3 regions of the Paenibacillus rhizoplanae genome follow, and region 2 is predicted to be linked to each of the others. Evidence: riboswitches for the same ligand, from Rfam matches in the RefSeq annotation. Region 2 holds a riboswitch; each other region holds the start of a gene.
The links. A riboswitch is a leader RNA that binds a small molecule or an ion and turns the genes downstream of it on or off. The one in region 2 is predicted to bind cyclic di-GMP.
Positions count from the first base shown of each region.

Region 1: linked by a shared signal. The riboswitch ahead of ACFSX3_RS31975 (choice-of-anchor A family protein) and the one ahead of ACFSX3_RS05915 (fibronectin type III domain-containing protein) in region 2 are both predicted to bind cyclic di-GMP.
Region 3: linked by a shared signal. The riboswitch ahead of ACFSX3_RS16485 (transglutaminase-like domain-containing protein) and the one ahead of ACFSX3_RS05915 (fibronectin type III domain-containing protein) in region 2 are both predicted to bind cyclic di-GMP.

Region 1 covers NZ_JBHUKY010000104.1:145-10,900, forward strand. Annotated here, with positions in the region: gene ACFSX3_RS31955 (hypothetical protein) at 620-1,768, shown strand; gene ACFSX3_RS31960 (DUF2278 family protein) at 1,747-2,499, opposite strand; gene ACFSX3_RS31965 (ASCH domain-containing protein) at 2,597-3,019, shown strand; gene ACFSX3_RS31970 (hypothetical protein) at 3,383-3,748, opposite strand; cyclic di-GMP riboswitch class I at 4,505-4,597, shown strand; gene ACFSX3_RS31975 (choice-of-anchor A family protein) at 4,680-7,583, shown strand; gene ACFSX3_RS31980 (alpha/beta hydrolase) at 8,279-9,244, shown strand; gene ACFSX3_RS31985 (HD-GYP domain-containing protein) at 9,738-10,756, shown strand, end outside.
Region 2 covers NZ_JBHUKY010000014.1:101,697-112,452, reverse strand. Annotated here, with positions in the region: gene ACFSX3_RS05935 (endonuclease MutS2) at 1-2,224, shown strand, start outside; gene ACFSX3_RS05930 (DUF350 domain-containing protein) at 2,257-2,676, shown strand; gene ACFSX3_RS05925 (hypothetical protein) at 2,807-3,352, shown strand; gene ACFSX3_RS05920 (MFS transporter) at 3,434-4,648, shown strand; cyclic di-GMP riboswitch class I at 4,737-4,838, shown strand; gene ACFSX3_RS05915 (fibronectin type III domain-containing protein) at 4,895-9,013, shown strand; gene ACFSX3_RS05910 (fibronectin type III domain-containing protein) at 9,039-10,756, shown strand, end outside.
Region 3 covers NZ_JBHUKY010000027.1:16-9,888, reverse strand. Annotated here, with positions in the region: gene ACFSX3_RS16515 (NCS2 family permease) at 1-171, shown strand, start outside; gene ACFSX3_RS16510 (glycosyltransferase family 39 protein) at 329-2,329, shown strand; gene ACFSX3_RS16505 (glycosyltransferase family 39 protein) at 2,326-6,165, shown strand; gene ACFSX3_RS16500 (glycosyltransferase family 2 protein) at 6,262-7,239, shown strand; gene ACFSX3_RS16495 (GtrA family protein) at 7,229-7,633, shown strand; gene ACFSX3_RS16490 (class D sortase) at 7,701-8,354, shown strand; cyclic di-GMP riboswitch class I at 8,480-8,561, shown strand; cyclic di-GMP riboswitch class I at 8,635-8,715, shown strand; gene ACFSX3_RS16485 (transglutaminase-like domain-containing protein) at 8,729-9,538, shown strand.

The DNA of each region.
Region 1 (10,756 bases), on a different contig from region 2:
CGCTGATATGCGTAAGGCCGCGCGGTTGTAGGGATCGCAGGGCCGACCGCTGGAAATGTATATGCAATGTATAGGATGCGTTTATGCAACGGATGGACAAACGTAGGCGGGGCGCGGGTTTGTGGCATGTACGTAGGGCCTACGCAGTAACAGTGCGTTGCTCCGATAAGTGAATACGGTTGTATAACGTAAATATTACGATTAAAATACCCCAAGGCCCCTAGCTCCAGGCCTCTATTCTGCTGTATATAAAATCCGCGCAGCATTTTTAACTCGGGGAGCCAATATATGTAAATATTACGAAGTAGCTACTTTTAATCACGCTTAGTCTGCGCTATAATAGAGGCTACGTAGGGCTTCGTAGAGAACGTAGGTCATCGTATGAATGTCCGTTATAGGCTGCGTAAGGCATCCGAAGTTATAACGTGGAATTAACGCACTCGTAATGCGTAGGCCGGGGGTTCAATTCCCTTCACCAGCATCCTTACAAAGTCGATAGTGGCGCAGGTTCCGGTTTTTTTGGAACTGCGCCTTTTTTCTATGCAAGTATCAACTTCTACCATCCAAATATAGTATAGTGTTAAGCATATGGTTGGATGCTAGGAGGCAAGGACATTATATGGGAAACCGGACATTCCTGAGTGTTACCAGTGCCGATACAGATTTAATTGATTATGAGAATACAGCTTTCGAGACGAATAATTTTCTCGCTCCAGTATGGTTTTGTCTGGTTAGCCAAGACCAGTTCCAGCGCTATAGCAGGCAGCTTATGCAAGCTTGGAGCAAGATTCAACCTCATATGGACCAACCGGATGTGGAGGATTTGCCTGAGTGGGAGCATTTCTCCGGGGCCTTCCAATGGCAGATTCCATGGGCGGATACTGCAGAGCAATTGCGCCTGAGTTTACCCGGCACGCTGGCCCGTTTCCCAGCGATTTCCACTCCTGTACATGAGTGGCTGGAGACCTTATCGACCCATGTACAGCGTTATTCTGCTGCCGTTATTCATCTGGAGCTTTCGCAATATTTCTCGTTCACTGGCGATCCCGCCCTATATCTGAGAGACATTCAGGAGTACGTTACCCTCTGGCAGTCGCCGCATCCCTCGCAGGAGAAGGTCTGGCAGGGAGCAGCCGATAACTTTTATATGCTGAATGGGGAGCATTTGCCATGGAGAGAACCTACGGCAGCTCAACCGGAGCAAGCTTCGGATATTCAGCCAGCACAGTCCATTCCTCCAGCATCCGGGAAGCGCCAGTCCAAATGGCGGGAGGAGCTCAACATCTGGTTGCTTGTGATTCTATCCGCAGCCCTCTTTTTTGCCGTCTATGTCACGACCTCCAGTGGTTGGTTGGCGGTGCTCTGCTTCTTCATTCCCTCTCTTTGTATCGTTTTGTGGAATATAATTATCGGTCGTAAACAAACCTCCCGCCATCAGCTGGAAGCGGCTAGGACCTCGAAGAGGAACAGTCTCCCCTCTTATCCTGTGCTAAGGATTGAGTATTTCGACGGGCGTTCACCTATTGGGGTGGATGGCATGGAAATTGGTCCTTCGGAGGATAAAGCGTTACCGGATCTTATCCCCTGGCTGCAAATCCTGCAAGCAAAGGTGCTTTCATCTCATGAGGTCGAGCTCATCGTTTCTGCTAACCCTTCACCAGTCTCTACCTTACAACTTCATTTGAAGATGGATGAACAGCTGGATGCCAAGGATATCGTATCAGCGGTTAATGCGATGGTGCTGGCTCATGACAAAGCATTGGTATGATTACATTCACTAACCGGCTTGGTGGCATCGCCCTGGTCGTTGGTACACCAGGATTGGGACTGGAAGGCCAGGAAGATAGCCACCCACCTGTGTTCATTCTCGAAATGTATAAGGACTCCGCCGTCTTGCCATGTGCCATTTTCACTGGCGTACCCGCCCGCATTGCCTTGGTTCATATGAATATTATGAACGCCGCGTCCGGGGGTGAAGCCGAAATACTTATCGGGCTTGTCCTCTTCCGGTCCCCAAGGCTCGCCGAATACGTACAGGGTTGCATCCTGTTCCTGTGCCTCCTTGAGATAAGAGGTGATTTTATCATACAGATTGTTGTGGGGATCGCTGTCTTCAGCTTCATTCCGGTTCGTATTAGGCAGAGCTACCATCTTACTGGGAATCACCAGGTTTCCTCTGATATAATCAAGGGCAAGGCTCCGGTTATGCCCGGTGATCTTCGTGAAGCCGGATTCAAGCGTGAGCCAACGGTCCGTTTCTTCCGCTTTGAAATCTTCGCCCACATAATAAAGCACCTGATTTGCAGTGTCCTCCGGTAAATGTTCCGCTTTAGCGCTTGATCTGATATTGATAGCCGCCCTGTACTTTTTATTAATATTACCTTCAACCTCAACCAGTACCTGGACATGATTATTTTTGACACCTAGCTTATATATGGTATCCTCATTGGATAATTTGCATTTTAATACCCCGTACCCTTGATCTAATCCGTTACCCATAGTTCGTCAGTCCCCCTTCTTAGCTATTATTGTTTCCCATAGAAGGCCATAGTAATTCTGAGTAAAAAGGTGTTCATCAGAGGAGGCAAGCTACATTATGAAATGCCTGACCATTCGCCAGCCGTGGGCCACGTTAATTGCGCTGGGAGAAAAACAAATCGAAACCAGGACCTGGCGGACCGCCCACCGGGGGGAGTTAGCCATCCATGCCGGGATGCAGGTGAATAGGGCGATCTGCCGGACGGAGCCGTATCAGTCGTTGCTTGCCCGTCATGGCTACACTGCAGACAATCTGCCAACGGGCAAGATCATTGCAGTCAGCCGCATTGCGGATTGCTGTGAGGTGACGCCGGAGCTGGTGCAGCAGGGCTGGCCGGGTGGCAATGAATATGTATTCGGCAATTATGCCGAGGGAAGGTATGCCTGGAAGCTGGAAGAGGTTGTTCCGCTGGTACATCCTATATCTGCTAAGGGACGCCTGGGGTTCTGGGAATATCCTGTGCTGGAAGAGGAATTGTGAATTTCCTGACGGCAATGTGAAGAAAAATTGCTCCAGATTGGCTGCCAGCTGGTATAATTGGGATATTCGGCGGGAAATCTTCCTATATATAAGGATAGTTGTGCTCTGAGGCGGTCTACCGCTGGAGAGGGGCAGGAATGCCGGGAAGGAGCGTATGCATAATAGATGGGAAGCCTTCTAATTGCATGGCTTTGTATGCTTTGTTTGTTTCTTGCGTTCAGGGATCAGGTAAGCCGGAGAATCCTGTACCCGGTAGCTGTAGTGGTTATATGCGGCACGTTGGGGTATTGGACGTTATTAATGTAGCCGCATCCGGGCGATCATTTGATGTAGAAGTCTGCCGCTTGCGGCAGGCTTCTTTTGTTAGCGCTGCTTCATCTTCTCCATACCCAGATATCTGCGCATATGCAGAGTGGCCTGGGCGGCAATCACATCATCCAGCAGCAGCATCCGCTCGTGATAACCCCTACAGATGAATTTGGCTTCAACGCCTGCCTCCAGCCGCTGCTGTTCATAGACCTTCAGACCACGGGCGCGCATCCCGGCACGGACCTCCCGCAGATCGGCAGAAGCGGCATGGACGGCCGTCTGGATCACCTCCAGATAAGGCGCAGGCGTGCGCAGCTCTGAGGATATAGCAGAAGCATCGCGCTCGAAGGCGGATAGAATAAGCGGCAGCAAAATATAGGATTTGACCAGCAGGTTGTCCTGGCTCTCTGCTCTTTGCATCCTTCTCAACCCCTCGAAGAGAACGTATATTCGCATTGTAACTCATCCTTCAAAAAATAATCAATGGGTTTTATAAACTAATCCTAATAATGTGACATTTTTCACAATAAAATAGAATGAATTATTTTATATTAAAATTGAAATATTAAAGATAGAGGATTAAAAAATTTCAGCTCAAAGGAGAATGGCAATGAGTCATGAAGGAAGTCTCCGCCGTGGTTTAGTATTCGGGATCATTCTAAGTGTTCCGCTCTGGGTATCGATGATTGGCTGGGTTCAGCTGTTCGGGTCTGCCTAGGCGACATTTTTATTCAAAATATATGAATTCTATTTGCAGGTGTCGTCCCTATGGGCGGCACTTTTTTTATGAGCTGAGATGCTCATAAATAGGTAAAATTGCATTGAACAGGAGCAGATGATGAGTAGAGGTGGGCTGAGGGCGATAAAATAGGACGAATGTATCAAATTTTAATGATATAAATTGATAGTATTATAGAAAAGAGAGACAAACGGCTACAGCCAATCCTCTGATTTCTCGACTTTTTTCGTCACTAGATAAAAAAGGGACTGTCCCTTAACCCTTACGGTACAAGGGATCAATGAGGAACCATCGTAAAAAATAATTTCAAAAAATATACTGGGAGTGGATTGACAATAGGGTGTGAGAGCGGATAAACTGAAATTAGTACAAAAGTAACAAATGTCATAGACTCAACAATGAATTTACATAAGCAAATTATAATTTCATATCGAAATCATGTACAAACGCAAACCGTATCGAAAGAACGGGACGCAAAGTCAGGAATCTACTGTCTCAAAAGTTGAGGCTAGGGTCGTCCGGCCGCCGTGAAGCTAACCCTTCTTGGCGGTCTTTTTTGTTGTTATAGTCTCGTGACAGATTCATAGAATAGTAACTAGGAGGTGTGGACTATTGAAGAAAAGAGTGCGTAAAACAGCCGCCATCATTATGGCGGGCCTATTGACCTTATCCAGTGCCTTTACGTGGGGGACGGATGTTAGAGCAGCTTCAGGGGTACCGTATACGCCAACACCGGTTTTGGGTGTCGCAGGGAATTTTAATGCTTTTATCCTCGGGGATTTTAAACAAGCCAATGATCAGATTGAGGGCCGCCTGGCAGCGGCAGGGGACATTACCCTCTCCGGAGGTTACGGAGTAGCCAGAGCATACAGGGATGTTGCTCCGACGGATGTACTTGTGGCCGGTAAGAATTTTGTACATTCAGGTAGTGGAGAGATCTATGGGAATGTGGTATTTGGGGATAGCTTTACAGCCAATGAGCCTGGTGTCAACATCAAGGGCGGGAAGAAAAATGCCAGCCCGATTGATTTTGCAGCCGAGCAGCGGATGCTGATCTCCCGATCCACAGAGTATGGGGCTTTGGCCGACACGAATGAGATTGGCGATAATCATTATGGACAGCTCAAGATAAGTGCACCGGATCGTTTCAATGTAGTTCATTTGGATGCTTCGACACTGGCGAAGACCAACTATATCGAATTCAACATTGCCCAGAACGCTACGCTGATTATTAATATAAGCGGGTCTACAGTCAATGTGCCGAGCTTTTCAATGAGTAACGGCAGAGCCAGTCAAGTATTGTTCAACTTTTACGAAGCCTCTGAGGTGAATATCGAATATACCTCATTCTTCGGGACGATCCTCGCACCTAGAGCGGATGTTCATTATGCCGGAGCAGAGCTGTACGGAACCCTGATTGCAAAATCTTTTAGCGGCGGGGTAGAGATGCACCTGGGATTGTACGAAGGAGAGGGGCCGCCGCCGAGTCCGACGCCGACCGCAACGCCGACACCTAGTCCATCACCGACACCAACGGCTACACCAACGCCAACCGTGAAGCCAACGCCAACGGTAACACCAACACCTACAGTGAAGCCAACGCCGACGGTGACACCAACACCAACCGTGAAGCCAACACCGACGGTAAAGCCTACACCTACAGTGAAACCTACACCAACAGTAAAACCTAGCCCGACACCTGTGTGCACTCCAACTCCAAAGCCAACACCAACAGTCAAGCCGACGCCAACACCGACCGTGAAGCCGACACCGACACCGACTGTGAAGCCGACGCCAACACCAACCGTGAAGCCGACGCCGACGCCGACCGTGAAGCCGACGCCAACACCAACCGTGAAGCCGACGCCGACCGTGAAGCCAACACCAACGCCGACCGTGAAGCCGACGCCGACGCCGACCGTGAAGCCGACGCCAACACCAACCGTGAAGCCGACACCAACGCCAACTGTGAAGCCGACGCCAACACCGACCGTGAAGCCGACACCAACGCCAACTGTGAAGCCGACGCCAACGCCAACTGTGAAGCCGACACCAACGCCAACCGTGAAGCCGACGCCGACGCCGACCGTGAAGCCAACACCAACGCCGACCGTGAAGCCGACGCCGACACCGACCGTGAAGCCGACGCCAACACCAACCGTGAAGCCGACGCCAACACCAACGGCAGTACCGACACCGACGCCGACAGCAGTGCCAACACCAACGCCAACAGCGGTACCGACACCAACGCCAACAGCGGTACCGACACCAACGCCGACAGCAGAACCGACACCAACGCCAACGGCGGTACCGACACCAACGCCGACACCAACACCAACGGCAGAGCCGACGCCAACGCCGACGGCGGTACCGACACCAACACCAACGGCAGAGCCGACGCCAACGCCGACGGTAGAACCAACGCCGACACCAACAGCAGTGCCAACACCAACGCCAACAGCAGTACCGACACCAACACCAACGGCAGAGCCGACACCAACACCAACGGCAGAGCCGACGCCAACGCCGACGGTAGAACCAACGCCGACACCAACAGCAGTACCGACACCAACACCAACGGCAGAGCCGACACCAACACCAACGGCAGAGCCGACACCAACGCCAACGGCAGTACCGACACCAACGCCGACGGTAGAACCAACGCCGACACCGACACCAGAGTCAACACCGACGCCAACGGTAGAGCCGACACCAACGCCGGCACCGACACCAACACCGACGGTAGAACCAACACCGACACCAACACCGACGGTAGAACCGACACCAACACCGACGGTAGAACCGACACCGACACCAACACCTACGGTAGAACCAACACCAACGCCGACACCGACACCAACGCCGACGCCGACACCAACGCCGACGCCGACACCAACGCCGACACCAACGCCGACGCCGACACCAACGCCGACACCAACGCCGACACCAACGCCGACACCAACGCCGACGCCGACACCAACGCCTACGCCGACACCAACGCCGACGCCGACACCAACGCCGACACCAACGCCGACGCCGACACCAACGCCGACGCCGACACCAACGCCGACGCCGCCGCCGACACCAACGCCAACACCAGATCCAACACCAGTAACAACGCCAGCGCCAATATCGCCGCCGTTCAGTTTCCCTCCAGTGCCTACGCCGACTCCGATTATCGGATTTATCGTGAGCAATGATGTGGCTGTGAATGATGATCCGCTGCCGCTTGGACCTGTAGCAACTCCAATAGCTACAACAGTACCGGCACCAACGCCGACACCGGCTGTTGCGGTTGCGCCAATAGCAGCAACACCGGAGTCAACGCCGTCAGCGGAACCGGCACCCGATGTAGTCATTATTGATGATGAAGTTCCTCTAGGCGGTGTGCCTGTGGAAGGGACTCTGCCGAAGACGGGCGAATCTAGTCCTGCACCTTATTATTTTGCCGGTTTGGCACTAGCGGGTCTGGGCTTGATTCTTAGAAGAACAACCAGAAACAGCAAACGTAAGTAAGTGAATCATCCTAGCTGAGTTTTATACAAACAAACGGTGATCCTGTAATTTGACAAGGGCTGCTTTCGGAGAAGACGTTCTCCTGGAAGCAGCTCTTTCTTTTGATTAGAAAATTATGATTTACGTCCGATGTGGATAAGTTGTGCATATAGTTGGGGATAAGTGTCTTGGAGCATCCGCAGGATGACTATATTCTGGATCAGGAATAGGAATGACTTCGCTGATTTCACTGAACACATGGACAGCGCGTGGTCATCTGGGCTGATTATGGTCGATAAACCGACTACATTCGGTGCGGCAGAGGCGTGTGGGTCGGATATGGTGGAAAAACCGACTACAATGGCGATGCCGCAAGCATTTTGTTCCTTTTGATACTCCCACTCTTAAACAGCGGAGCGGGCGGAATGATTGTGGAGAAGCGGAGCGGTCGCCTTTGTATCCGGATTTTCACCGATTAGGGGAATAAAAAAATCTGGATACAAGAGCGATTGGAACAACGTTCCGTTTGCGGAGCGTGCTTCTAAGCGTCGCCGTAATTCATACTCCATTACAAAATACACTAAAAAACAGGGCGTCTCGGCTGTATTTTTAGTTGGCCGTACTCCCGTGCTATACTAGGCTCAAATTACACTAAGCAAGAGATGCTTTTCCCTGACTGGGAAGGGTTGCTTACTAAAGGAGGAACGTTGATGTGGATGCTATACCTGCTTGTGGCGCTGATCGTCGTGGCCGCAGGGGTGGGATATGCCGGAATCTATTTTTATGGAGTAGCCATTAGGCGGGCCCCTAAGGAATTCCTGGCCAAGACTCCAGACCTTAAGATCGATCCGCCGCCGGTGGCCGGAGCTTCGTGGGGAGAAGGGGCGGAGTGGGTGTCCCGGCAGACCTTCCGTGAGGTAGAGCTGGTGTCTGAGGAGGGGCTCAAGATGCAAGGCTATTATCTGGCGTCAGAGCGTGCTGCCGGACGGACGGTCATTGTTGCCCACGGGTATTCCGGGAAGGCCAAGGATATGGGAGCGACCGCTAAGAACTATTATGAGAACCTGGGGTACAATGTGCTGTTGCCTGATGCTAGAGGACACGGGAAAAGCGAAGGAGATTATATCGGCTTTGGCTGGCCGGAGCGCCGGGATTATCTGAAATGGATCGGATTTGTCCTGCAGGAGAACGGACCGGACGCGCAGATCGTGCTGCATGGCGTATCTATGGGCGGAGCCACGGTGCTGATGACGTCCGGCGAGGAGCTTCCTCCGCAGGTCAAGGCGATTGTCGCCGATTGCGGCTACACCTCGGTCAAGGCGCAGCTGTCCTATCAGCTGAAGCGGATGTACCATCTGCCCAGCTTCCCGTTTGTGCCGGTGGCCAGTCTGGTGACCCGGATGAAGGCCGGTTATTCCTTTGGGGAGGCGTCTGCGCTGAAGCAGGTACGCAAGGCCAAGGTGCCGATTCTGTTCATCCATGGGGATGCGGATACCTTCGTGCCTTTTGATATGATGAATGAGTTGTATGAGGCCTGCCGGAGTCCGAAGGAGCAATTAGTGGTGCGTGGAGCGGGGCATGGTCTTGCCTATGATACGGATAAAAGCACATACATCCGCACAGTAGGCGAATTCGTGGAACGCTATGTACACAGCCCGGCTGCCGCTGAATCAGTAAGGTAAAAGTCCCTAGAACGTAGACGCGCCCGATATCCGCTGACAGCGGTTATCGGGCGCTAATTATGTTCCACACATGGGGCCTTTCCCCAGAACAGGGAAGCAGCACACCAAGTCTTTATCGGTATATTAATCCCCCGCCGTCTGTGAGCAAGACGGGTGTCGTTATTCCTTGTTATTTCCAGCAGCCGTGTGGCGAGAGAAATCCTTCCAATACGACAAAAGCCCTACCTCTCTTTTGTCCTTGCGGCTCCGTGGCCGCGCCAGTGTGAATCGGAATGCTATGTTCGAATTTAATCTCATAAAAGGGATAAGTACTGCAAGAAAACGTAAGATATTGTGTCCAAACCGCCGATAATATATAGAGTGATTCATCGGCCTGACATCTTCTTGATGGGGATAAACATACTCGAAAACAAATATTATTTTATTATAGCACGGGCATCATAAAAACGCAACTGTATATTGGGCTGAGGCCGGGACGGGAATGAGGGGACAGATGAGACTATACAGAGGTTTTTTGAGAAGTCAGATCCGGAACTATGTCTTCGGCTCTACTGTAGCGGTACTGGCAGTCGGGAGTCTGCTTATGCTATCTTCCCTGGAGATCAGCCGGGTTGAATATTACCGCCTCCTGCTGGTGCTTATTTTTTCTTTTGTGATTATGGCGTCCATAGAGATTACGGTCTTTCTCAGACAGATCAGACCCATACGGGCTGCGCTGGTTCAGGAGAATGCTACATTACCTATGCTCGAGGAAGCTTATCTGCACGCCCACCAGCTGCCCAAACGGGCCATTCAGCGGATTATGGGGCCGCATCTGCTCGGATTATCCGTGCCGGCTCTGTTGCTGACATTCTGGATGATTCATGCGGGCTGGGTGACGTTCCCTTATATCTATCTGATCCTGGCTATGTGCTGCGCTGTGCTTGTGGCCTGTATGCACTCCCTGATTGAATTCTTCCTGACCTGCACCGCCATTATTCCGCTGATCAAGGAATTCAGGAACCGTGCGCTGGAGCAGTATGGCGTGGATTTTGCCCTGGAGGGCCATGTGTTCGTGCCGATACGCCCCAAATTCCTGGTGAGCTGTATGCTGATCGGGACCTTCCCGCTGTTCCTGTTTATTATGGCGACACATATCCGTATGAACGGTGAGGGGGATTCTATAGTTGTCGTCGGACTTCAGAGCTATTGGGCCTGGGCGGGGATGGTGCTGCTGATCGGCACGCTGTTCTCCTCCATTGCGGCCTGGCTGCTGACGAACAGTGTACAGCATCCGATCCATGAACTGTATCAGGCGATGAACCAGGTGAAGGACGGTAATCTGGTCCAGGTGCAGGATGAGTATTCCGATGAGTTCTCCAAGCTGGTTGCGGGCTTTAACATGATGGTCCGCGGGCTCCAGGCCAGGGAGCAACAGAGCCGCCAGCTGCTGGACAGCTACTTCTCCACCCTGGCCGTGGCGCTGGATGCCCGCGATTCTTATACGGCAGGACATTCGCTGCGTGTAGCGGA
Region 2 (10,756 bases):
GGCTACGGATGAGGCGGTAAATGTGGACCGGTTGAAGGGAATTCCTTCATTCGGAGGCGTGACCGATATCCGGCCCGCGCTGAAGCGTGCATCAATTGGCGGGATGCTGGGCACGGCAGAGCTGCTTGCGGTAGGTAACACGATTGGCGGGGCCCGCCGGGTGAAGCGGTTCATCCATGCCATGCATGACGATGAGAGCATTCCTACTCTCTTCGCACAGAGCGATCTGCTGTCGGAGCAAAAGCATGTCGAGGATGCCATCCGCATGTGTATTGACGAGAACGCCGATGTAATGGATTCGGCGAGCACGGAGCTTGCCACCCTCCGCCGCGAGCTGCGCGGGGGAGAGACGCGCATTCGTGAGAAGCTGGATTCGATGATCCGCTCGTCTTCGGTCTCGAAGATGCTGCAGGATCAGCTGGTGACGATCCGTGGTGACCGGTTCGTCATTCCGGTCAAGGCAGAGTACCGCGCCCACTTCGGCGGTATTGTGCACGACCAGTCGGGCTCAGGGGCAACGCTGTTCATCGAGCCGGAATCCATTGTGGCGATGAACAACAAGCTGCGGGAGACACGGCTGCGCGAAGAACGTGAGATCGAGATCATTCTGCACCGGCTGACTGCGCTGGTCGGCGATATTGCCGAGGAGATGGCTTATGATATCGATATTCTCGGCGAGCTGGACTTCATCTTCGCCAAGGCGCGTCTTGCACGCGACCTGAAGGCTACCCAGCCGCGGATGAATGACCGCGGATACCTGCGCCTGCGCAAGGGCCGACATCCGCTAATTGCGGCCGAGCAGGTTGTGCCGCTGGATGTGGAGCTGGGGAATGATTACAGCTCTATCATCGTGACCGGACCGAATACGGGCGGGAAGACGGTGACCTTGAAGACGATTGGACTGCTCAGCCTGATGGCCATGTCGGGCCTCTTCATTCCGGCCGAGGAAGGCAGTCAGCTGTGTGTCTTCGATGCGATCTACGCCGACATCGGCGATGAGCAGAGCATTGAGCAGAGCCTGAGTACCTTCTCCAGCCATATGACGAATATTATATCCATTCTGAAGCGGATGACACCGAAGAGTCTGATTCTGCTCGATGAGGTCGGTGCAGGAACAGATCCGGCCGAAGGCTCCGCGCTGGCGATAGCAATTCTGGAGAATATTCACCGGACGGAATCCCGGATGGTTGCCACTACACATTACAGTGAACTGAAGGCATACGCTTATGAACGGGCAGGCGTTATTAACGCCAGCATGGAATTCGATGTGCAGAGCCTGAGCCCTACTTACCGGCTGCTTGTCGGTGTACCCGGACGAAGCAATGCGTTTGCCATTGCTGAACGCCTCGGGATGCCAAGTGCGATCCTTGAGCATGCGCGCGGCGAAGTGAAGGAAGAAGATATGCGCGTTGAGCATATGATTGCTTCCCTTGAGGAGAACCGCCTCACTGCAGAGAACGAACGCATACGGGCAGAAGAGATTCGCCGTGAAGCGGAAGAATTCCGCAAGCGGCAGCAGCTGGAGCTGGAGAAGCTGGAGGGCCAGCGCGACAAACGTCTGGAGAAGGCGGAGAAGGATGCCACCGAACTTCTGGCCAAGGCGCGTAAGGAAGCCGAGGAGATTATCAGCGACCTCCGCCGCCTGGCGATGGAGGAAGGGGCTTCCGTCAAGGAGCATAAGCTGATCGAAGCGCGCCGCCGGCTGGATGAAGCAGAGCCTGCACCGCGCAAGAAGGCTGTGCCGCGCAGCACGGTCAAGGCGCCGCGTAAGATTCAGCCCGGAGACGAAGTCAAGGTGGCGAATGTGAACCAGAAGGGCCTTGTGGTCGAGCTGAGCGGAACCAAGGAAGCCGTAGTCCAGTTCGGCATCATGAAGATGAAGGTAAATCTGAGCGATCTGGAGTTCCTGGCTTCCGCACCGGATTCACCTCCGCCTGCTCTGCGCCGGGCCACAACGGTCAAGCGCACGCGCGATGAGAATGTCCGTAGCGAGCTTGATTTGCGCGGTGCGAACCTGGAGGAAGCCATTATGGAGACCGACCGCTTCATCGACGAAGCTTTTCTCGGCAATCTGGGGCAGATCTCCATTATCCACGGCAAGGGGACCGGAGTCCTGCGTACAGGAATTCAGGAATACCTCCGCAAGCACAAGCATGTCAAAAGCTATCGGCTCGGGAACTACAATGAAGGCGGCGCGGGTGTGACGGTAGCTGAACTGGAGTAGCGCCCATAGTCCGGCAGGGAAGAGGGAGACGTGTGCAGGATAATATTGATCTTTTGCTGGAACATCCGCTGGGGGCACTGTTAGGCTACTTCACTGTCGCCATATTGGGGCTGGTCGTATTCCTGTCCTTCTTCGAAATGGTGACGAAATACAACTGCTGGGAAGAGATCCGCAAGGGGAATGTGTCCGTAGCTATGGCAACCGGAGGCAAAATCTTCGGAATCTGCAACATCTTACGCTTCAGCATTGAAGCGGGGGCATCGATCTATGAGACGATGAAGTGGTCGGTTGTAGGCTTTTTGCTGCTGCTGCTGGCGTACTTCCTGTTCGAGTTTTTTACTCCGGTCTTTTCAATTGATGAAGAGATTGCTGCGGATAACCGGGCCGTAGGACTGACAGCCATGGTGCTCTCCATATCCTTGTCCTATGTGATCGGCGCGGCCATATTCTGAATGAGGGGGCAGGGAGATGAAGCTGCTGGTTCGGATTCTGTTTTTTTCAGCCCTGGCTTTTATAGCGGCCGGCATTATATATTTAACGGTGAATTGAACCGAATGTGAGTAAGCGAAGGAGATTATACAGATGGAGACAACAGTTTGCCCATGGTGCCATACCGAGATTGTATGGGATGAAGAGTTTGGCCCCGAGGATACCTGTCCTCATTGCAATAACGAGCTTAGCGGCTACCGCACAGTAACGATAGGTGCAGAGGATATAGAGGATGAAGAGCCGGATATGCACGAAGCTTCCGGGGAGGAAGAGATCAGCGACGAGAATTTGTGGGATGACGACGACAAGGATAGCGTGGTGCCTGTATGGGGTACGCTGAGCCAGTTCGGCGATGACTATGATCTTAAGCGTTATGAGGACAAGGTCTCAGGCTTGCTGGCTGCTCAGCTGGAAGCGCCGGAATGTCCGCAATGCCATGAGCTGATGCTTCACTCCGGTACGCAGCAGGTAGACGGGTTCACTCCTTCAACGCCGGAAGCGATGGCTGGCGCAGCGGTGCTGAAGCCTCCCTTCGCGCTGAATCTGTACGTCTGCCCTTCCTGTTTCCATGTGCAGCACAGTCTGGCGCAGGAAGACCGCATCCAGCTTGTCCGCAATCTAAGCACCTCCGCCGAATAAAGATCGGATTCATGCTTTCCCTGCCTTCTGGACATGTTAGTGATAGATGAAGTGTCTTAGGACGAGCAGGGAGGGCTAAGCATGAGAGGTTCAGAACGGGGACAGGCGGCGCTGCTGCTGGCTGTAGGCGGGCTATACCTGCTGGCTACAGTGCTTGCAGGGACGTTCCTCAACGTATATCTGTGGAAAAGCCGGCAGAACTTCGCCATGATCGGCTGGTTCACCGTGGCCCAGCAGATTGCCGTGGGTCTCAGTTTTTGGCTCGGCGGCAAGTGGGTGAAAGAGCATAACAAAATGAATGCCCTACGGCTGGGAATTGCCGTATCGGGCTTTTTTTATTTGCTGGTGCTGTGGCTGCAAGGAGAAACGGTGCATTTTATTTGGCCGCTGGGCGGGGTCCTCGGACTATCCATCGGGCTGTATTGGCTGGCGTTCAATATTGTATTCTTCGAGATTACGGACGTGAGCAACCGCGATTTCTATAACGGGTGGATGGGTCTGCTGGGTTCTCTGACGGGAATAGCCGGACCCTGGGTGTCCGGCTGGATGATCTCCCGCTGGCAAGGCGGACAAGGCTACCGCATGGTATTCATACTGTCGCTCTGTATCTATGGGGTGGCTGCTGTGCTCAGCTTCGGCCTGCGCAAACGGCCGCGCGGCGAAGCCTATCTCTGGCTGGAGCCCTGGCGTGAGCTTACCCGCAGGCGCAGTCCTTGGCGGCCAGTTGCGGCGGCGCTAGTGTTCCAGGGCATCCGGGAAGGCGTATTCTCCTTCCTGATCGGTCTGCTCGTCTACATTGCAGCACAGGAGGAGAGCAAGCTGGGACAGTTTGCTCTGCTGACCTCTGCTGTATCCCTGATCAGTTATTACGCGGCTGGCAGATGGTTCAAGCCCCGTGCCCGGCTCGGCGGTATGCTGGCAGGCAGTCTGCTGCTCATCGCCTTCCTTCTTCCGCTGCTGTGGAAGGTGAACTTTACGACCCTCCTAATCATGGGGATAGGGACCTCGCTCTGCCTGCCGCTCTACATGCTGCCGATGCTGTCCACCAGCTTCGACCTGATGGGAGTGTCCGAGGAGAGTGCCGCCAAACGCGTGGAGCTGGTAGTACTCAGGGAGCTTAGCCTGATGAGCGGCCGCCTCCTCGGCCTGCTGATCTTCATCGCGGTGTTGTCACAGAGTCAGTCTCTGCGCACCATCACGCTGCTCATGCTGGTGCTGGGCGCAGCACCGCTGGGAAGTTGGGTGGTGGTGCGGGGGTTGCTTAGTTCAAAATGTTCACAAAATGAACAATATTAAATGATTCAATTATAGGGTATTATTGCCAAGGTAAGTACAGATTGTAATTGAAGTGATTTACAAATGATTTCTCTTGAAATAACCATTAGAACTAAAAAGGCAAACCTGTACGAAAGTCAGGGACGCAAAGCCACGGGCCTTACCACAGGGCGGGAGACACCCATCTGTGAATGGTAGCCGGGCCGCTCTTTCCGGTGGTTTTTTTGCGCCTTTTTTTAATGAATTGTAATTGAGCGGAGGTCTTTTATGACAAACAAGAAGAGTCTTATAAGTAAAATATTGTGTTTTATCATTCTGGCTCAGTTCCTGACCCCTTTTGTGGGATTCTCAGAGATGAAGATTTCCGCACAGGACAGTGTTCTCAAAATCCGGTTTCAGCCCGAAGAAACGCCCCTACAGGACGGGGAGCTTGCAGATTCTGGAGCCGTTTTTAGCGTTAAAAACCAATACGCCTACGGCTGGAACATGGATCATACCGATGCAACCGTCTCAAGAGATACATACGATAACTCCGGCATAAGCAGCCTGACACGAATCCATCCAGATGGAAAGTGGGAAATTGCACTAGACAATGGTACTTATGAAGTTTCAGTAACCGTAGGTGACTCTGTATATAGCAGCAACAATTCCCTAACTGTCGAGAATATCAAAGTGATGGAGGGACTCACTCTTGAAGCAGGGCAGCATAGAACGGTCAAGAAGAAGGTTGCTGTCGAAGATGGAAGGCTAACGTTAAGTCAAATCAATGCTGCTGGAATTGAGACTGCTCTCAATAGCATAGATATTTCATTAGTTAATACATACACTCCCGCCTTGATACCGCCTCAAATCCGCCTGCCCTTTGAACCCAATAAGGTTGCCGGAGACAAAGTTCTCCTATCTGGAAGTATGACCAATGTACATAACGCACCGCCGTTTATTCGGGTGAATGGCCTGCAAGGAGAGATCTCCCGGCATATCCGCGAACAAATAGAATCTAATGAACAACAAATACAGCAGCTTAGCCAAAATGCAGTGGCAATAAGAAATTCTGATATTGAAGCTATTCAAAGCTCTATCCGCTCCAGCGGCAACAAGCCTGCAATTATTGTAACAGGACAACTGAATTTAGAATCAAGCGTTACGTTTGGAAGTGCAGAACAGCCTGTCATTTTAATCGTAGATGGTATGAATACGAACCGGAATCTGAATGTAACGGTGTACGGATCGTTAATCCTCCGTGGAGGATTAAATGCAAATACTGAGTTAGATGTTAATGTTATCAACCCTGCACCAGATGAGAATCTTGGTAACCTATGGGTACAGGGGACTGTGCATTTGAATAATAATTCCAATATTCATGTAGATAATGAATTGTTTGCAGGTTCTTTGGTTTATAACAATGGCTCGCTCGATCTATCCGCGAAACGGATAGTAGTACAAGGCAATATGAATATCAATACTATGGTAACTATGAATGTAGACGAAGAAATGTCTGTTGGAGAAGTGGTATCCAATAACTCAAGGGCAGAACTAAATGTAGCCCAAGGGGACCTCTTTGTCCGGGACAACGTCAGTGTAAATAATCATTTGAATATCAATACAGGCGGATTATTTGCAGTTGGCGGTAATGTCATCTCGAATCAAAGACCTGTAATTCACACGGGGAATGAGCAAGCAGGACGTACATTATTGAAGTATGTATTGTCAGGCCTTAAGGCTGAGTATTACAGCAATAATAATTTTACGGGCAAGAAGGCCGTGAAGGTGGATGAATCCATTTCTTTGGCAGGCCAACCTGTCTTGGGTGTAACAGGAATAGCGGACCAGCATTTCTCAGTAAGATGGACAGGGCAAATTCAACCTAACTATACAGATCAATATATCTTCTCCGCTAGAACCTCAGGTGGAGTCAGACTCTGGGTGAATGATCAGCTCCTGGTGGATGACTGGACAACGAAGCAGCATGTGGAGCAAGGCACCATCCAGCTTGAAGCCGGTAAAAAATATGACCTGAAGATGGAATACGCTAATGATATGGGGAATCCTCAGGCCAGCTTATTCTGGGAGAGCGAGCAGCAAATTCGTGAAGTGGTGCCCTCTTTATCTTTAAGACCTTTTTCTATACCTGCAGTAAATGCGAGTGCAACGGACACATCGATTACCCTCAGTTGGCCTTCTTTATTTAATGCTGATGGATATGAGGTGGAGTTCGATAAAGAGGTTACCGTTCTCGGCAGTGAACCTTATTTTACAGAGGGGGATCTTAGTCCGGGAACAGAGCATTTCTATCGTATTCGGGCAATCAGTGGCGACATCAAAGGAGAGTGGTCAATAACTTCTTCTTATTGGACCTTGCCGGCTGCACCACTGAATATTCAAATGAATGCAACAAGCCATACCATAACTCTCGAATGGGAGCCGGTTATCGGAGCCTCCAGTTATGAAATAGAGGTTAATAACAGTACGAAGAATATCGGGCATGTGCTAACTTACCAGGAGACTGATCTGAATCCGAACATGCCAAAAGTATTCCGCATCCGAGCGGTGAACAGCAGCGGATCAGGGGCATGGAGCGAAGTTGTTTCGAAGACCACTCTGGTTGGAGTGCCTTCCAAGTTACAGGGGATTGCTGATGATCAGGCAATTCATCTGCACTGGGATGCTGTATCAGGAGCCATTGCCTATGATTTGGAGATAGATGGAGTTGTGAGTAATAACATTACCGGTAATTCGTTTATACATGGCAGTCTCCAATCTAACAGTAAGCATAGTTATCGTGTACGGGCTAAGAACGATGATGGAATCAGTGAATGGAGCGATACCATCACAGTGCATACTCTGCCTGCAGTTCCGCAGAATTTTACAGCACAAGTGGAAGGAAGCTCTGTGCATGTAGCTTGGGACCCAGTTGCCGGGGCCACAGGGTATGACATCGAGGTAGATGGTGATGTGCTGGATAATGAATTGAAGCTTGAATTCACACATTCACAGCTCCCGTTGAATTCAGAGCATACCTACAGAGTGCGGGCGAAGAATGAGGATAGAGTCGGAAGCTGGACCAAAACGATTATTTATTCTACTCATGCGGGGGTTCCTGCTAATATTCAGACTTCAGTGAATAGCAACGAAATCACAATAACTTGGGACGTTGTTGTAGGTGCGCTAAGTTACGATATTGAACTAGATGGGACAACGATACGCAATGTTTCGGATAACCTTTACATCCACAAGAAGCTGGTACCCTTCTCAGCGCACAAATATAGGGTAAGAGCTGTAAATGCGGCGGGAGCTGCCGAGTGGAGCGGATTCGTAACTGCAACCACGACCTTCGGCAAACCATCTAATCTGAAGGCATTAGCCAAGAATACAAGTATTGAACTTACGTGGGACAAGGTAGAGAGTGCGACTGGCTATGATCTCCTGGTAGATGGCGAGGTTCTGAATAATGAAGAATCGTTATCCTATAAGCATACTGGATTGGAACCCTATTCCTGGCATAATTATCGGGTCAGAGCGAAGCAGGGTAGCTTCCTTGGAGAATGGAGCGAACCTCTGACGATTTCAACAGTGCTCGGGATTCCGGGAAACGTAAAGACAGAGACCAAGAGCAATCAAATCCGCTTATCCTGGGATTCAGTTAAGGGAGCCACCGGCTATGAAATTGAAGCTGACGGCACAATTATTGACAATGGCAGCAAGGTTATTTTCGCACATACCGGGTTGCTGCCAAATACTAAGCACAGTTATCGGATACGGGCCAAGAACACTCAGGTCGTCAGTGATTGGAGTGAATGGACTACGATTGTCACTGGGATTACAGCTCCAGAGGTACCTAAGAACCTTAGAGGCGAAGTTACTGTGAATTCGGTCCAGCTTGCCTGGGATTCAGTGAATGGTGCATCCGGCTATGATTTGGAAGTAGATGGACAGCTCATTTCGAATTCCAACCAGTTGGAATACACACACAGCGGTCTTGAGCCCAATACAATGCATAACTATCGTGTTCGGGCTAAGAATGCAGGAGTCAGCAGCGACTGGTCAGAGCTATTGAAGAAAACAACGACTCCAGCCTTAACGATTAAGCCTGAAAAAGATTCCCAGCTTAATTTTGTAATGATTATCCCTTATAAAAGTGACAAATCCGAACGCAGGGTTACAGTCACCTATAATGCCAAGGATCTTGAGGTTATGGATCTGCGTGCAGAGACTCCGGAAATGGAACTTGGGACTGGAAGTATTGCAGGATCACCAATCAATATAATCCAGTTTGAACCGGGAAAAATAGTCTTCAGCGTGCAAATGAGCAATAAGGCGGCGATGAACACTATTATCTTCACTGCCCTGACTAATCAATTTACTAAAGTAACCTATACCATAGAGTAGATTTTATAGCGGTAGGAGAGGAACTATGAAAGATATGCTGAAAAGATGGATATCTATTTTATGTGTTTTTGTAATCGTTACGTTAATTCTATTCCCAGCGGGATCACAGGTTAAAGCAGCAGGAGAGTCTAATATTATCAGCTTTGCTGATCTCCACTTTGATGGTTTCATAAAAACTGCTGGATGGGTTCCAGATATGGGCGAAATTGACTATATAACGTTAGATATGCCAGGAATTACTGTGAAAAACATACGTTTTGATTTATCTTCAAGAAAAATGAGTTACGATATTGCCTTGGATAAAGCAGCCATTATGACCTCAGGCTCCAGGACCTATTGGTTCTCAAACAATCAACGTTCCAGATATTTGGATATAAATGTTTATATGAGTAATTCAGGTAGTGGTGCAAGTGCGGGTACCTCCTCACATAGAGTTACCGAAGGCTTGAGCACGGGGGAATCAAATAATACTTTTATAACAAATATTAATGATTTAATTCCATATGAAGGTTTGGGACTATACGGTGAGCTTCCAACAAAGATTAGTGTCTTTGTAAGTGCTGGAGATGCCCAACATATCCCAAATCAATTTTATAATGGATGGAGAAACTCAATGGGTGTACCTCTCCCAGAGCAAAATCTAACCTCCAATGCAGCCCCTACAATAACCATACCAACACCGAACGGTCATCAGCTTGGCTCAAGCTCCCTGTTCATTCCTGTAATAGGGGTATCAGATTCGAATGGTGATGCGCTAGAGCTGAAATATTATATAGATTCAGAGGCAGCTGCAAGGGAAAGTAAGACGATAACCAATACAGCTACAACTCAAAATGTATCCTTTAATCCATTGAACATAGCAGCTTTACCGGAAGGCAGCCATACCCTCCGCTTTACAGCCAATGACGGAAAAGTCACCACTCAGAATTCTGTAACCATCTTTGTAGATAAATCCCCTCCGGTAATTGGAAATATCAATATTATTTCTTCTGACTCACAGGTTCAGATATCGGGAACCGCCGCAGATTCCATATCAGGATTGGATAACGTTCCATATCATTACACAGTCGGAAGTCAGTCGAGCGGATGGACTACACAGCCAAGCTTTACTGCAACAGGATTAACGCCAAACACTGCATTTTATACCAAGATTGAAGCGAGAGATAAAGTGGGTAATATTGCAGTCCATGAGCAGAATGTCTACACGAGAGCGCAAGTTCCAACACTATCTCTTCAGCAAAATGGTGAAACTTCGTTAAAGATGCAGCTTCATGATCAGAATGCTGCTTCAACCCAATATTTGATTCAAATGGGTACGGCTTATGTTACTTCTTCCGGTGCTCTCAGCTCTTCACCTGTATGGTTTACTCCGTCTAATAAGACAGTAGTGATTACCGGTTTAACAGCAAATACCTCTTACTCCTTCCAGGTAAAAGCAAGAAATAACGAAGGGGTAGAGACAGGGTTCGGAGGGCCGGCAAGCGGAACGACACTAGCCGCTGCACCTGGCGGAATTACTGCAGAAGCTTCACAGCAATGGATTAAGCTTGCATGGCCTCCATCAGCGGGTGCCTTAGCTTATGAGGTAGAGGCAGGTGGAGCGATTATCAATAATGGAACTTCTACTTCCTATACGCATAATGGATTATTACCCAATACTCAGCACACCTATAGAGTAAGAATTATCAACCCGGGAGGTACGAGTAGCTGGAGCCAGGCTTTTACTCAAATGACACTACCCGA
Region 3 (9,873 bases), on a different contig from region 2:
CCGTTTACGTATAACATTGCTAACGGGATCTCATTCGGGATTGTTACTTATGTTATTCTGGCTTGTGTAGCGAATATTGCCGGCAAGAAGAAATATGATATCCACTGGATGATGTGGGTGCTGGCGGTGCTGATTGTACTCCGTTATGTTCTGATCGGCAGCCAAGGCTAATAAGCTCCACGGATTCTGACTTACATTCTACGGTCTCTTCATTATATGAAGGGGCCGTTTTCTTTTTGCTCTTGTAAGGGGGAAGCCGCCGGGGAGAAGCTGGGCTTTACCCTTTTCATCAACCAATATTTAGATTATATTGTTGAAGAGGTGATAAATGGTGTCCGGTGTATTCAATCGAGTGTACAAGTCCTTCCGTAGCCAGCCCTGGCCGGTGCTGCTGTTCCTGCTTGGGGCAATAGTCCGTATTCTATACATAACTTCTATTCCACCGGGACTGAATCAGGATGAAGCCTCTATCGGCTATGATGCCTACGCCATTCTGCACTACGGGATGGACCGGAATGGTGTTCATCTGCCGATTCATCTAATCGCCTGGGGGAGCGGGCAGAATGCGCTCTATGCCTACTTGTCCATGCCGTTCATTCTGTTGTTCGGACTGACGCCATTGTCTGTAAGGGCGCTAAGCCTGATCATGGGACTACTGGGCATGCTGTTTTTCTATCTCATTATGAAAAGACTGTCGGCCTCGCCTGGAGCCGGGACCGCTGCCATGTTCTTTATCGCCATTAATCCTTGGCATATTATGATGTCCAGGTGGGCGCTGGAATCGAATCTGTTTCCAACGTTGATATTGATAGCCGTATACTTTCTGCTGCGCGCCTTTACGAATACAAGGTGGCTGTACGCCTTTACCGGCATGCTGGCCCTCTCGCTGTATGCTTATGGAACAGCGTACTTTTTCGTTCCGCTATTTGCGCTCGCTACGGCAATTCTTCTATTATATAGCAAGGTCCTGCGACCCCGTGCCCTGGCCTGGAATTTTGTATGGTTTGCGGCACTTGCGCTGCCTATATTACTATTTATTATCATTAACCGTTACGCCATGCAGGATATAACTACTCCGCTGTTCACGATTCCGAAGCTGACGACGCCGCGCGTGGAGGAGATTTCATCCCTATTCGGCGGCAGGCTGTGGCAGGCGGCTGCGGATAACCTTAGTGCCTTCAGCAAGCTGATGTGGAGCGGGAGCGACGGCTTGGCCTGGAACTCCATCTCTCCTTACGGGTATGCGTACCCGATGGCGCTGCCTTTTGCGCTGCTCGGCCTGATCGTTCTCCTGCATTCCTGGTGGACAAGCCGGCGGGAGAGGGAGAGTGCTGGTAGGGGAGCCGTGTTGCTCTGGTTCCTGATAGCGGTGCTTATGGCGCTGATTACAACTGTGAATATTAACCGGATTAATATTATCTTTTATCCGTTCATTATGCTGGTAAGCACCGGATTCGTCTGGCTGGCAGGCAGAATCAAAGGCGTAGCCATCCTGGCCGCGGCCGGATTCGCCGTGATGTTTATTTTATTCTCCAATACTTATTTCCGCGATTTTCCTGAGCGAATCGGTCCGGCCTTCTATGAATCCTTAGGGGAGGCTGTCCAGTATGCTTCGGAACATAGCACCGGTGAAGTCTATCTTACGAACCAGGTGAATATGCCTTATATTTATGTGTTGTTCTATGAGCAGATCAATCCGCATGATTTCCTGAAGTCTGTTCAGTATGCCAATCCGGGAGAAGCCTTTCAGCGGGTTTCTTCCTTTGGAAGATACAGGTTTGATGATTTGAACAGGGTGCCTGCGAATGCCGCATATATCTATGCGAATACTGCTGCGCCGCCTGCGGCAAGCGCCGGATCTAGAGTGAAGCGTTTTGCCAACTACAGCGTACTGCTCACCAGTGAACAGAATGGCGGGACTCTGGACACACCCAAGACTGCTGCATTTAAATTTGTAAATGGCGGATTTGAAGAAGGGACAGCGGGCTGGTCCTTCTCTGCGGGAACGGGAGTGGCCGGCAACAACCCCTTCGCCGGGAGTAAGCTGGCCTATCTTGATCCCGGAGCGGAGACGATCGTTTCGCAGAATTTTACCGCAACAGCCGGTGAGTACAGACTGACCGTCATGGCTAGTAGCGGCGGCAGCGGCGGGAGGATTGGCATTCGGGCAGCTGGTAAGGTGCTTGCAGAGACAGAGCTGCCTGCGGCGGAAGCCTATCAACAGATCACACTTCCTGCGTTCACTCTGGAGCAGGGGATACAGGCAGAAGTATACATAACCGGCGGTAATGGCTGGATTAACATTGACGAGGTGAGGGTAGAACGATGACCAAGAATGTACGTGCAGCGGCAACCGTTATACTGATGCTCTTATTATTTATTCTTCCAGTAACTAGCACTTATGCCGAAGGGAATGTATTGCAGAACCCGGGCTTTGAAGAAGGCGAAGACGGGGCGCCTACAGGCTGGAGCAAGGATATGTGGATTGCCGGAGATGCGGCGGGCTCCATATCCGTTCAGTCCGAAGAGGTTCATTCCGGCAGCAAAGCGGCGGTGATTGAGAATCTGGAGCCCAATCACCTGAAGTGGGTGCAGACCGTTACCGTTTTGCCGGACAGCTACTACAGAATCTCTGGATATGTCAAAATAGCCAGCATCGCAGGCGGGGGAATCGGGGCCAATATCTTCCCGGTAGGCATTGGCGGCGGTTATCCCGCTACCAGCGATACCGGCGGTGAATGGCAGCGTCTGGAGTTCATCGGCCAGACCGGCAAGGAGCAGACCGAGATCGGAATCGGCGCTGCGCTGGGCGGCTATGCGAATCTCATCCAGGGTAAGGCCTATTTCGATGATCTGTCCGTAGAGAAGCTGGATACGGTACCAGAGGGATCGAGCATAATCTCACTGGACAGCGGAGCCCAGGCTCCCCCGGCAGATGCGGACGGCGGAAGCAAGCCGGAGGAAGTGCCGCATAAGGTGTCTCCGGCCAAGCTGCTGCTGCTTTCTGGAGTATTCTGCCTGTTCTTTGCTTTTCTGTACACAAGAGCCTTCCGCAGTGAGCGTCTGCTGAGACAGGAGGACGTAATCTACACGCGCTGGCTGTACGTTTTGTTTGGAGCGGCATTCATCCTGCGGATCTGGATCGGCCTTACGGCACAGGGCTATAAAAATGATATGAATACCTTCATGGCCTGGGGCCAGCGCCTGACCGACCTTGGACCGGGCAAATTCTATGAGGAAGGTTATTTCGCCGATTACCCGCCGGGGTACTTATATGTGCTATACCTGCTTAGCCTGCTGCGCGGATTATTTAACTTTGCGGGCGGCTCAGGTGCCGAGACGGTTCTCTTCAAGCTGCCTGCGATTCTCTCGGATCTGGTGCTTGGCTGGATTATCTATAAGAGCGCGCGAATCAGGCTCGGCTCCGGGCTGGCTATGGGGCTGATGATGCTGTTCCTGTTCAATCCGGCTGTACTGATGGATTCGGCAGCCTGGGGGCAGGCGGATTCCTTTTTCCTCATCTTTCTGCTGCTCAGTATGATCGGGGTTGTCGATAAGCGTTTTGTACGTGCAGCGATCTTTTTTGCCGTCGCTACATTGATCAAGCCGCAGGCGCTGATTTTCACACCTGTGCTGCTGTTCGCCTTCTACCATCACCGGGCCTGGAAGCAGCTTGCGCTGGGTGCCCTGTACGGACTGGGGATCTTTCTTGTCCTCGCGGCCCCGTTCTTCTGGAACAACGGCGGTTTTGCAGGCTTGATTAACCTCTACAAAAGCACACTGTCCTCCTATCCTTATTCCACAGTGAATGCATTCAATCTGTATGCCTTGACCGATCCGATGTGGTCGGCGCTGGATGTGACCTGGCTCGGCATACCGTATCGTATATGGGGCTTTATTTTCATCCTGGTGGCAGTTGCACTTGCTGCTTATTATTCCTTCAATACCAAGGACCGTAAGGATCTCTCCAAGTCCTACTTCATCGCAATGGTGCTGATCACGATTGTCTTCGTATTCGGTACCAAAATGCATGAGCGTTACTTATATCCGGTACTCATCCTGTCCTTATTCGCCTTCATGGAGAGCCGGGACCGGCGTTTCCTGACCTTGTTTCTCGGGTTCTCCCTGACCCAGTACATCAATGTTGGTTATACACTGGCGTTCCTGAATACCGGCGGAAATCCGCCAGCTGACGGAATTGTTCTGGTTACAGCTATTACCACTATCATTCTTGCGATATATTTGCTCTATATTGGATACGATGTATATATCCGCAGAACTGCGAAGCTTTTGCCTGAGCCGGTTACTCCCAAGGAGGCCTATGCAGCAGATATGCTGCTTGCAGAAGGCATCAAGCCGCTTGCCCCTGCTGAGCGGCGTTCTCCGCTGAAGCTGAAGCGCAAAGACTGGATCTGGATGCTCGGTATCACCGTGCTATACGGGGCGCTTGCCCTCTATCATCTGGGAGATAACAAGGCGCCTGAGACTCTGTGGGAGCCAGCGGCCAGCGGCGAGAGCTTCTATGTGGATCTGGGGCAGGCCCATCAACTGGAGCGGGTCAATGTGTTCGGCGGTGTTGGAACAGGGAAGTTTCAGCTGGAATTCAGCCAGACCCCTGATAATTGGAGCAGCCCGCTTGAGGTAAGCGAGGATGTCGGCAATGTCTTCATCTGGAAAAGCCAGCCGCTTAACGTATCCGCAAGATATGTCAAGCTCTCGGTTACGTCTCCAGGCTTCACCCTCAATGAGATGGCGTTCTATGAGCAGGGGGCTCCTAAGGTTCCTCTGACCATAGCAAGCGTGACACCTGATTCGGGGGCAACAGCTAAAAGAGGAACGCCGGCCAATCTGTTCGATGAGCAGTCCGTCATACCGGAGAACTCTAATTTCATGAACAGTACGTATTTTGATGAGATCTATCATGCCCGTACGGCTTATGAGCATTACCATAATATAGTGCCTTATGAGAACACGCACCCGCCGCTTGGCAAGCTGCTGATCGGGGTAGGCATGGAGCTGTTCGGCGTCAATCCGTTCGGGTGGCGGGTCATCGGCACCTTGTTCGGGATTGCGATGCTGCCGCTGATTTATATCATGGCCCTGCGGTTGTTCCGTAAGACTACCTATGCAGCACTGGCAGCAGGATTGTTCGCCCTGGACTTCATGCATTTCACCCAGACGCGGATATCGACCATCGATGTGTACGGTGTATTCTTCATTATGCTTATGTTCTATTTCATGCAGCGGTATTACACGATGAATTTCTACCGGGTGCCGCTACGGACCACACTGGTTCCGCTGTTCTGGTCAGGACTGTTCTTCGGAATCGGGGTTGCCTCGAAATGGATTGTCGTCTACGGCGGGGCAGGCCTTGCCATTATGCTGGCACTGGTGCTGCTTGAACGCTATAGGGAATACAAGGCCGCCGGACGGCTGCTGGCTGAAGGCAAGCTAACCGGACAGGACCTCAAAGCCGCCTGCAGGACGGCAGATCAGTCCTTCTGGAAGAATACCGTGATCACCCTGGCCAGCTGTATAGGATTCTTCATTGTCATTCCGGGGATCGTATATAGTCTGTCCTTCATTCCCTCACTGTCTGCGTCGGCAGAGGGGTTCACCCTTAAGGGGCTGATTGATGCCCAGAAGAATATGTACAACTATCACAGCCAGCTTGTTGCTACCCATCCATTCGCCTCCTCCTGGTGGGAGTGGCCGTTCATGAAGCGTCCCGTATGGTTCTTCAGCGGCGGCGAAGGCTTGCCGGCAGGCAAGGCGAGCAGCATAGTAACGATGGGGAATCCGCTGATCTGGTGGACAGGAATCTTCGCGATGCTGGCCGCCGTATGGTTCACCGTGAAGCGCCGGGACAAGAACCTGTACATGATCTGGATCGGCTTCTTCTCACAATATGTTCCATGGATGCTTGTGCCGCGTGAGACGTTCCTGTACCATTACTTTGCAATGGTGCCGTTTATGATTCTATCCATTGTATACATCCTGAAGCTGCTTGACGGCAGGTTCCAGGGTGCCAGATATTTGCGGTACGCCTATGTTGCGGCCGCCGCCATCCTGTTTGTAATGTTCTATCCGGTATTATCCGGCATGCAGGTGAACAGCAGTTATATCATTCATGTCCTTCGCTGGTTCCCTTCCTGGGTATTCTAGGAGGGGAGCTTCAGAAGCCGGATATATGTTCAAAGCTGATATTGATGAAGCGCATCAAGGAAGCTGTGGCTTACAACAAATTTAGGAGGAACCCTTGTGAAGGCCAGATATAGTGTAATTGTCCCCATGTACAATGAGGAGGAAGTCATTCAGATAACCTACGAGCGGCTCAAAAAAGTAATGGATGGTTGCGGGGATTCCTATGAGCTTGTGTTCGTCAATGACGGCAGCCGGGACCGTACGGCTGAGATTATGCGCGGAATCAGTAATACGGATGAACATGTCAAGCTGATTGACTTCTCGCGTAACTTCGGCCACCAAGTGGCGATTACGGCGGGTATGGATTATGCTGAAGGTCAGGCTGTTGTGGTGATTGATGCGGATCTCCAGGACCCGCCTGAGGTCATCCTGGAGATGATCGCCAAGTGGAAGGAAGGCTATGAAGTAGTCTATGCCAAGCGGCTGAAGCGCCACGGAGAGACCTTCTTCAAGAAGGTGACGGCCAAAATCTTTTACCGTCTGCTAAGCAGCATGACCAGTGTAGAAATTCCTACGGATACCGGGGACTTCCGGCTGATCGACCGCAAGGTCTGCGATGTGCTGCGCGGCCTGAAGGAGAAGAACCGTTATGTGCGGGGGCTGGTGAGCTGGGTTGGCTTCCGGCAGACCATGGTGGAATATGTGCGGGAGGAACGCTTCGCCGGGGAGACGAAATATCCGCTCAAAAAAATGATCCGCTTCGCGCTCGACGGAATCACCTCCTTTTCGCACAAGCCGCTCAAAATCGCCTCCTATGTCGGCTTCTTCCTGTCCTTCTCCAGCTTCCTCTACCTGTTTCTGGTCTTATTCCAGAAGGTCTTCACCTCCTGGACCGTGCCGGGCTGGGCGTCCATTGTCGGGGTTAACCTGCTGTTTAACGGCATTGTGCTGATGCTGCTCGGTGTAATCGGGGAGTACATTGGACGGATCTATGATGAATCGAAGGACAGACCGCTCTATATCGTTAGCGAGACCAAAGGCTACCCGGATGCGGAGACCGAAGACACGCGGAAGGAAAGCGATTATGCAAGATAAGGCTTGGCGTGCAGGCATGATCCAGTTTCTGAAATTCAATGCAGTGGGCCTGCTTAACACGTTCATTGATTTCGCGGTATTTACCCTGCTGCATTCCCTGGGGATGCTTAACACCCCTGCACAGATAATTTCCTACAGCGCCGGGACGGCAAACAGCTTTTTCTGGAATAAAAAGGTGACCTTCAAGGGCCGGGACAGAGGCGGGAATGGCGGATTTGACCGGATGCAGCTGGTGAGATTTATTGTGCTGAATCTGCTGGTGCTGGGCATTTCGGTACTGCTGATTCATCTGCTGACTGATCGCCTGGGAATCCAGGTGCTGATGGCCAAGGTGCTGGTTACCTTCATTACAGTGATCATTAATTTCTTTGGAAGCCGGAAGTGGGTATTCTAGAGGTACAGTACATCTTCCTCGTGTCCTGCGGGGTTAGCACTTATTCTATATTGCGGAGGCGATTGTCATGCGGAAGTTATCCTATTTGATTATACTTGCCGGGGTTCTGATTATGCTCTACCCCAAAGGAAGCGAATGGTACGAGGACCGTCAGCAGCAGAAGCTGCTGGAAGAGGCTGAACAGGCCTATAGTGAAATCGTTCCTTCGGCTACGGCTCCTGCCAGTCAGGATCTGAGCAAGCCCTATGCGGAGGTCACCCAGCTGCTGGCGGAAGAGTCCGGTGCGGAAGAGCCGGTGCCCACTACAGCGCCCGAGATTGAAGTTGGAGGCAAGATCACCGCCATTATTGAAATCGACAAAATCGATCTGAAGCTGCCTGTACTGGAGGGCGCCACCAAAACTAATATGAAGCATGCCGCGGCGCATATGAAGGAGACTGCTCCGATTGGTGCGGTAGGCAACGCAGCGATTGCGGCACACCGGTCAAGAACGGCAGGACGGCTGTTCAACAGACTGGATGAGATCGGTAAAGGGGATACCATTACTGTTATTACAAGCGGCCAGGAATACAAGTATGTTGTATATGATGTATCTATTGTAGAGCCTACCGATATTTCGGTACTGAAGGGAAAGGATGATGATAAGATTCTGACCCTCATTACCTGCGATCCGCTTGTCAACCCGACCCACAGACTCATCATTCATGCGAAGTTAACCTGACTTGTCCAAGACAAGGCAATAAAAGTCGAAAAAACATAAAATTTTAGACTATTTTTGTGGAATCTAGCGATTTGGGTCTTGCTAATAGATAGAGATATGGTAAGATATAACTATGAAAGCTAATACACGATAAACGGCAAACCTATCGAAAGGTAGGGACGCAAAGCTACAGGGCCTTCCCTTCATGGATGGCAGCCAGCTACCGAATGAAGAGGCTTTTTTTGTTTGTTTTAATTCTGGATCTGTAATTATATGGTAGTAGATTGGACAGATAAAGCTTATACGATAACGGCAAACCTATCGAAAGGTAGGGACGCAAAGCTAAAGGGCCTTCCCGTAAGGATGGCAGCCAGCTACCGAAAGGGGTTTTATCCATGAAGAAGTTATATTTAATGTTGATTACACTTTTTGTGATTGTCACTTCCGTGCAGACAGGCACTGCTCAAGCAGCTAATGCAGATTCAAGCTGGTTAAATGTTGGACAACTTGGTCAAGGGGTTATCGGGGTTTCATATGATGTTCCTAAGGACAAGAAGATGAAGCTCATGATTACCAAAGACAATAACAGCTATACTTACAACTTATACACTTCCAAACCAACCGAGACGTTCCCGCTGCAACAAGGAAATGGCTCTTACAAGGTCTCCGTTCTTGAGAATACTACCGGCAACAAATACAAAGTACTATCTTCCGAGACTGTATCTCTCTCAATGAGCAATGTGAATGCCGTATATTTGAGCTCTGTACAGAATGTGAAATGGAGTTCTTCCGATAAATCCGTTCAAAAGGCAGCCCAGCTTACAAAGGGTCTGACCACAGATGCAGACAAAGTTAAGGCTATCTACAATTACATCGTAGCTAACGTGAAATATGACTACTCTCTGGCTAACAGCGTAAGCACAGATTATATTCCGAACAACGATAACACACTGGCTACCAACAAAGGTATCTGCTACGATTACGCATCCTTGTTCGCTACTATGCTCCGCAGTGAAGGCATTCCTACCAAATTGGTTATGGGGAATACAAGCTATGTAACTTCATACCATGCCTGGAACGAAGTGTTCATGAACGGCAAATGGGTAACGATTGATACTACAGTGGATGCAGGTCTGGGTAAGAACACCGCGTCAACAGAACTGGTCAAAGCAGCAAGCAAATATACTGCAGCGAAATTCTACTAAGAATAGCTGTGAACTATAGCATTTCCTGAGAATAACCCGCTTAATGTTTAAGCGGGTTATTTTTATTTATATAAAGGTTGCTTTTTAATAGAGGGATAGGTTATTATAAATAAGCGTTGTTGGAACGGCAAAGGAAATGAGAGATTACTTAAAAAAGTGATTTCAAAATAAAGCTTGCATTGTTCAAACGAACGTGATATATTATAAGAGTTGCTGGTGACGAAGTAATCGTCGCTGACAACGAGCTTGATCTTTGAAAACTGAACAACGAGTGAGTATCGGAAATCGCTTCGGCGAGATCCAAAATGAGAATGAAAATTCTCGTCAGATGTTTC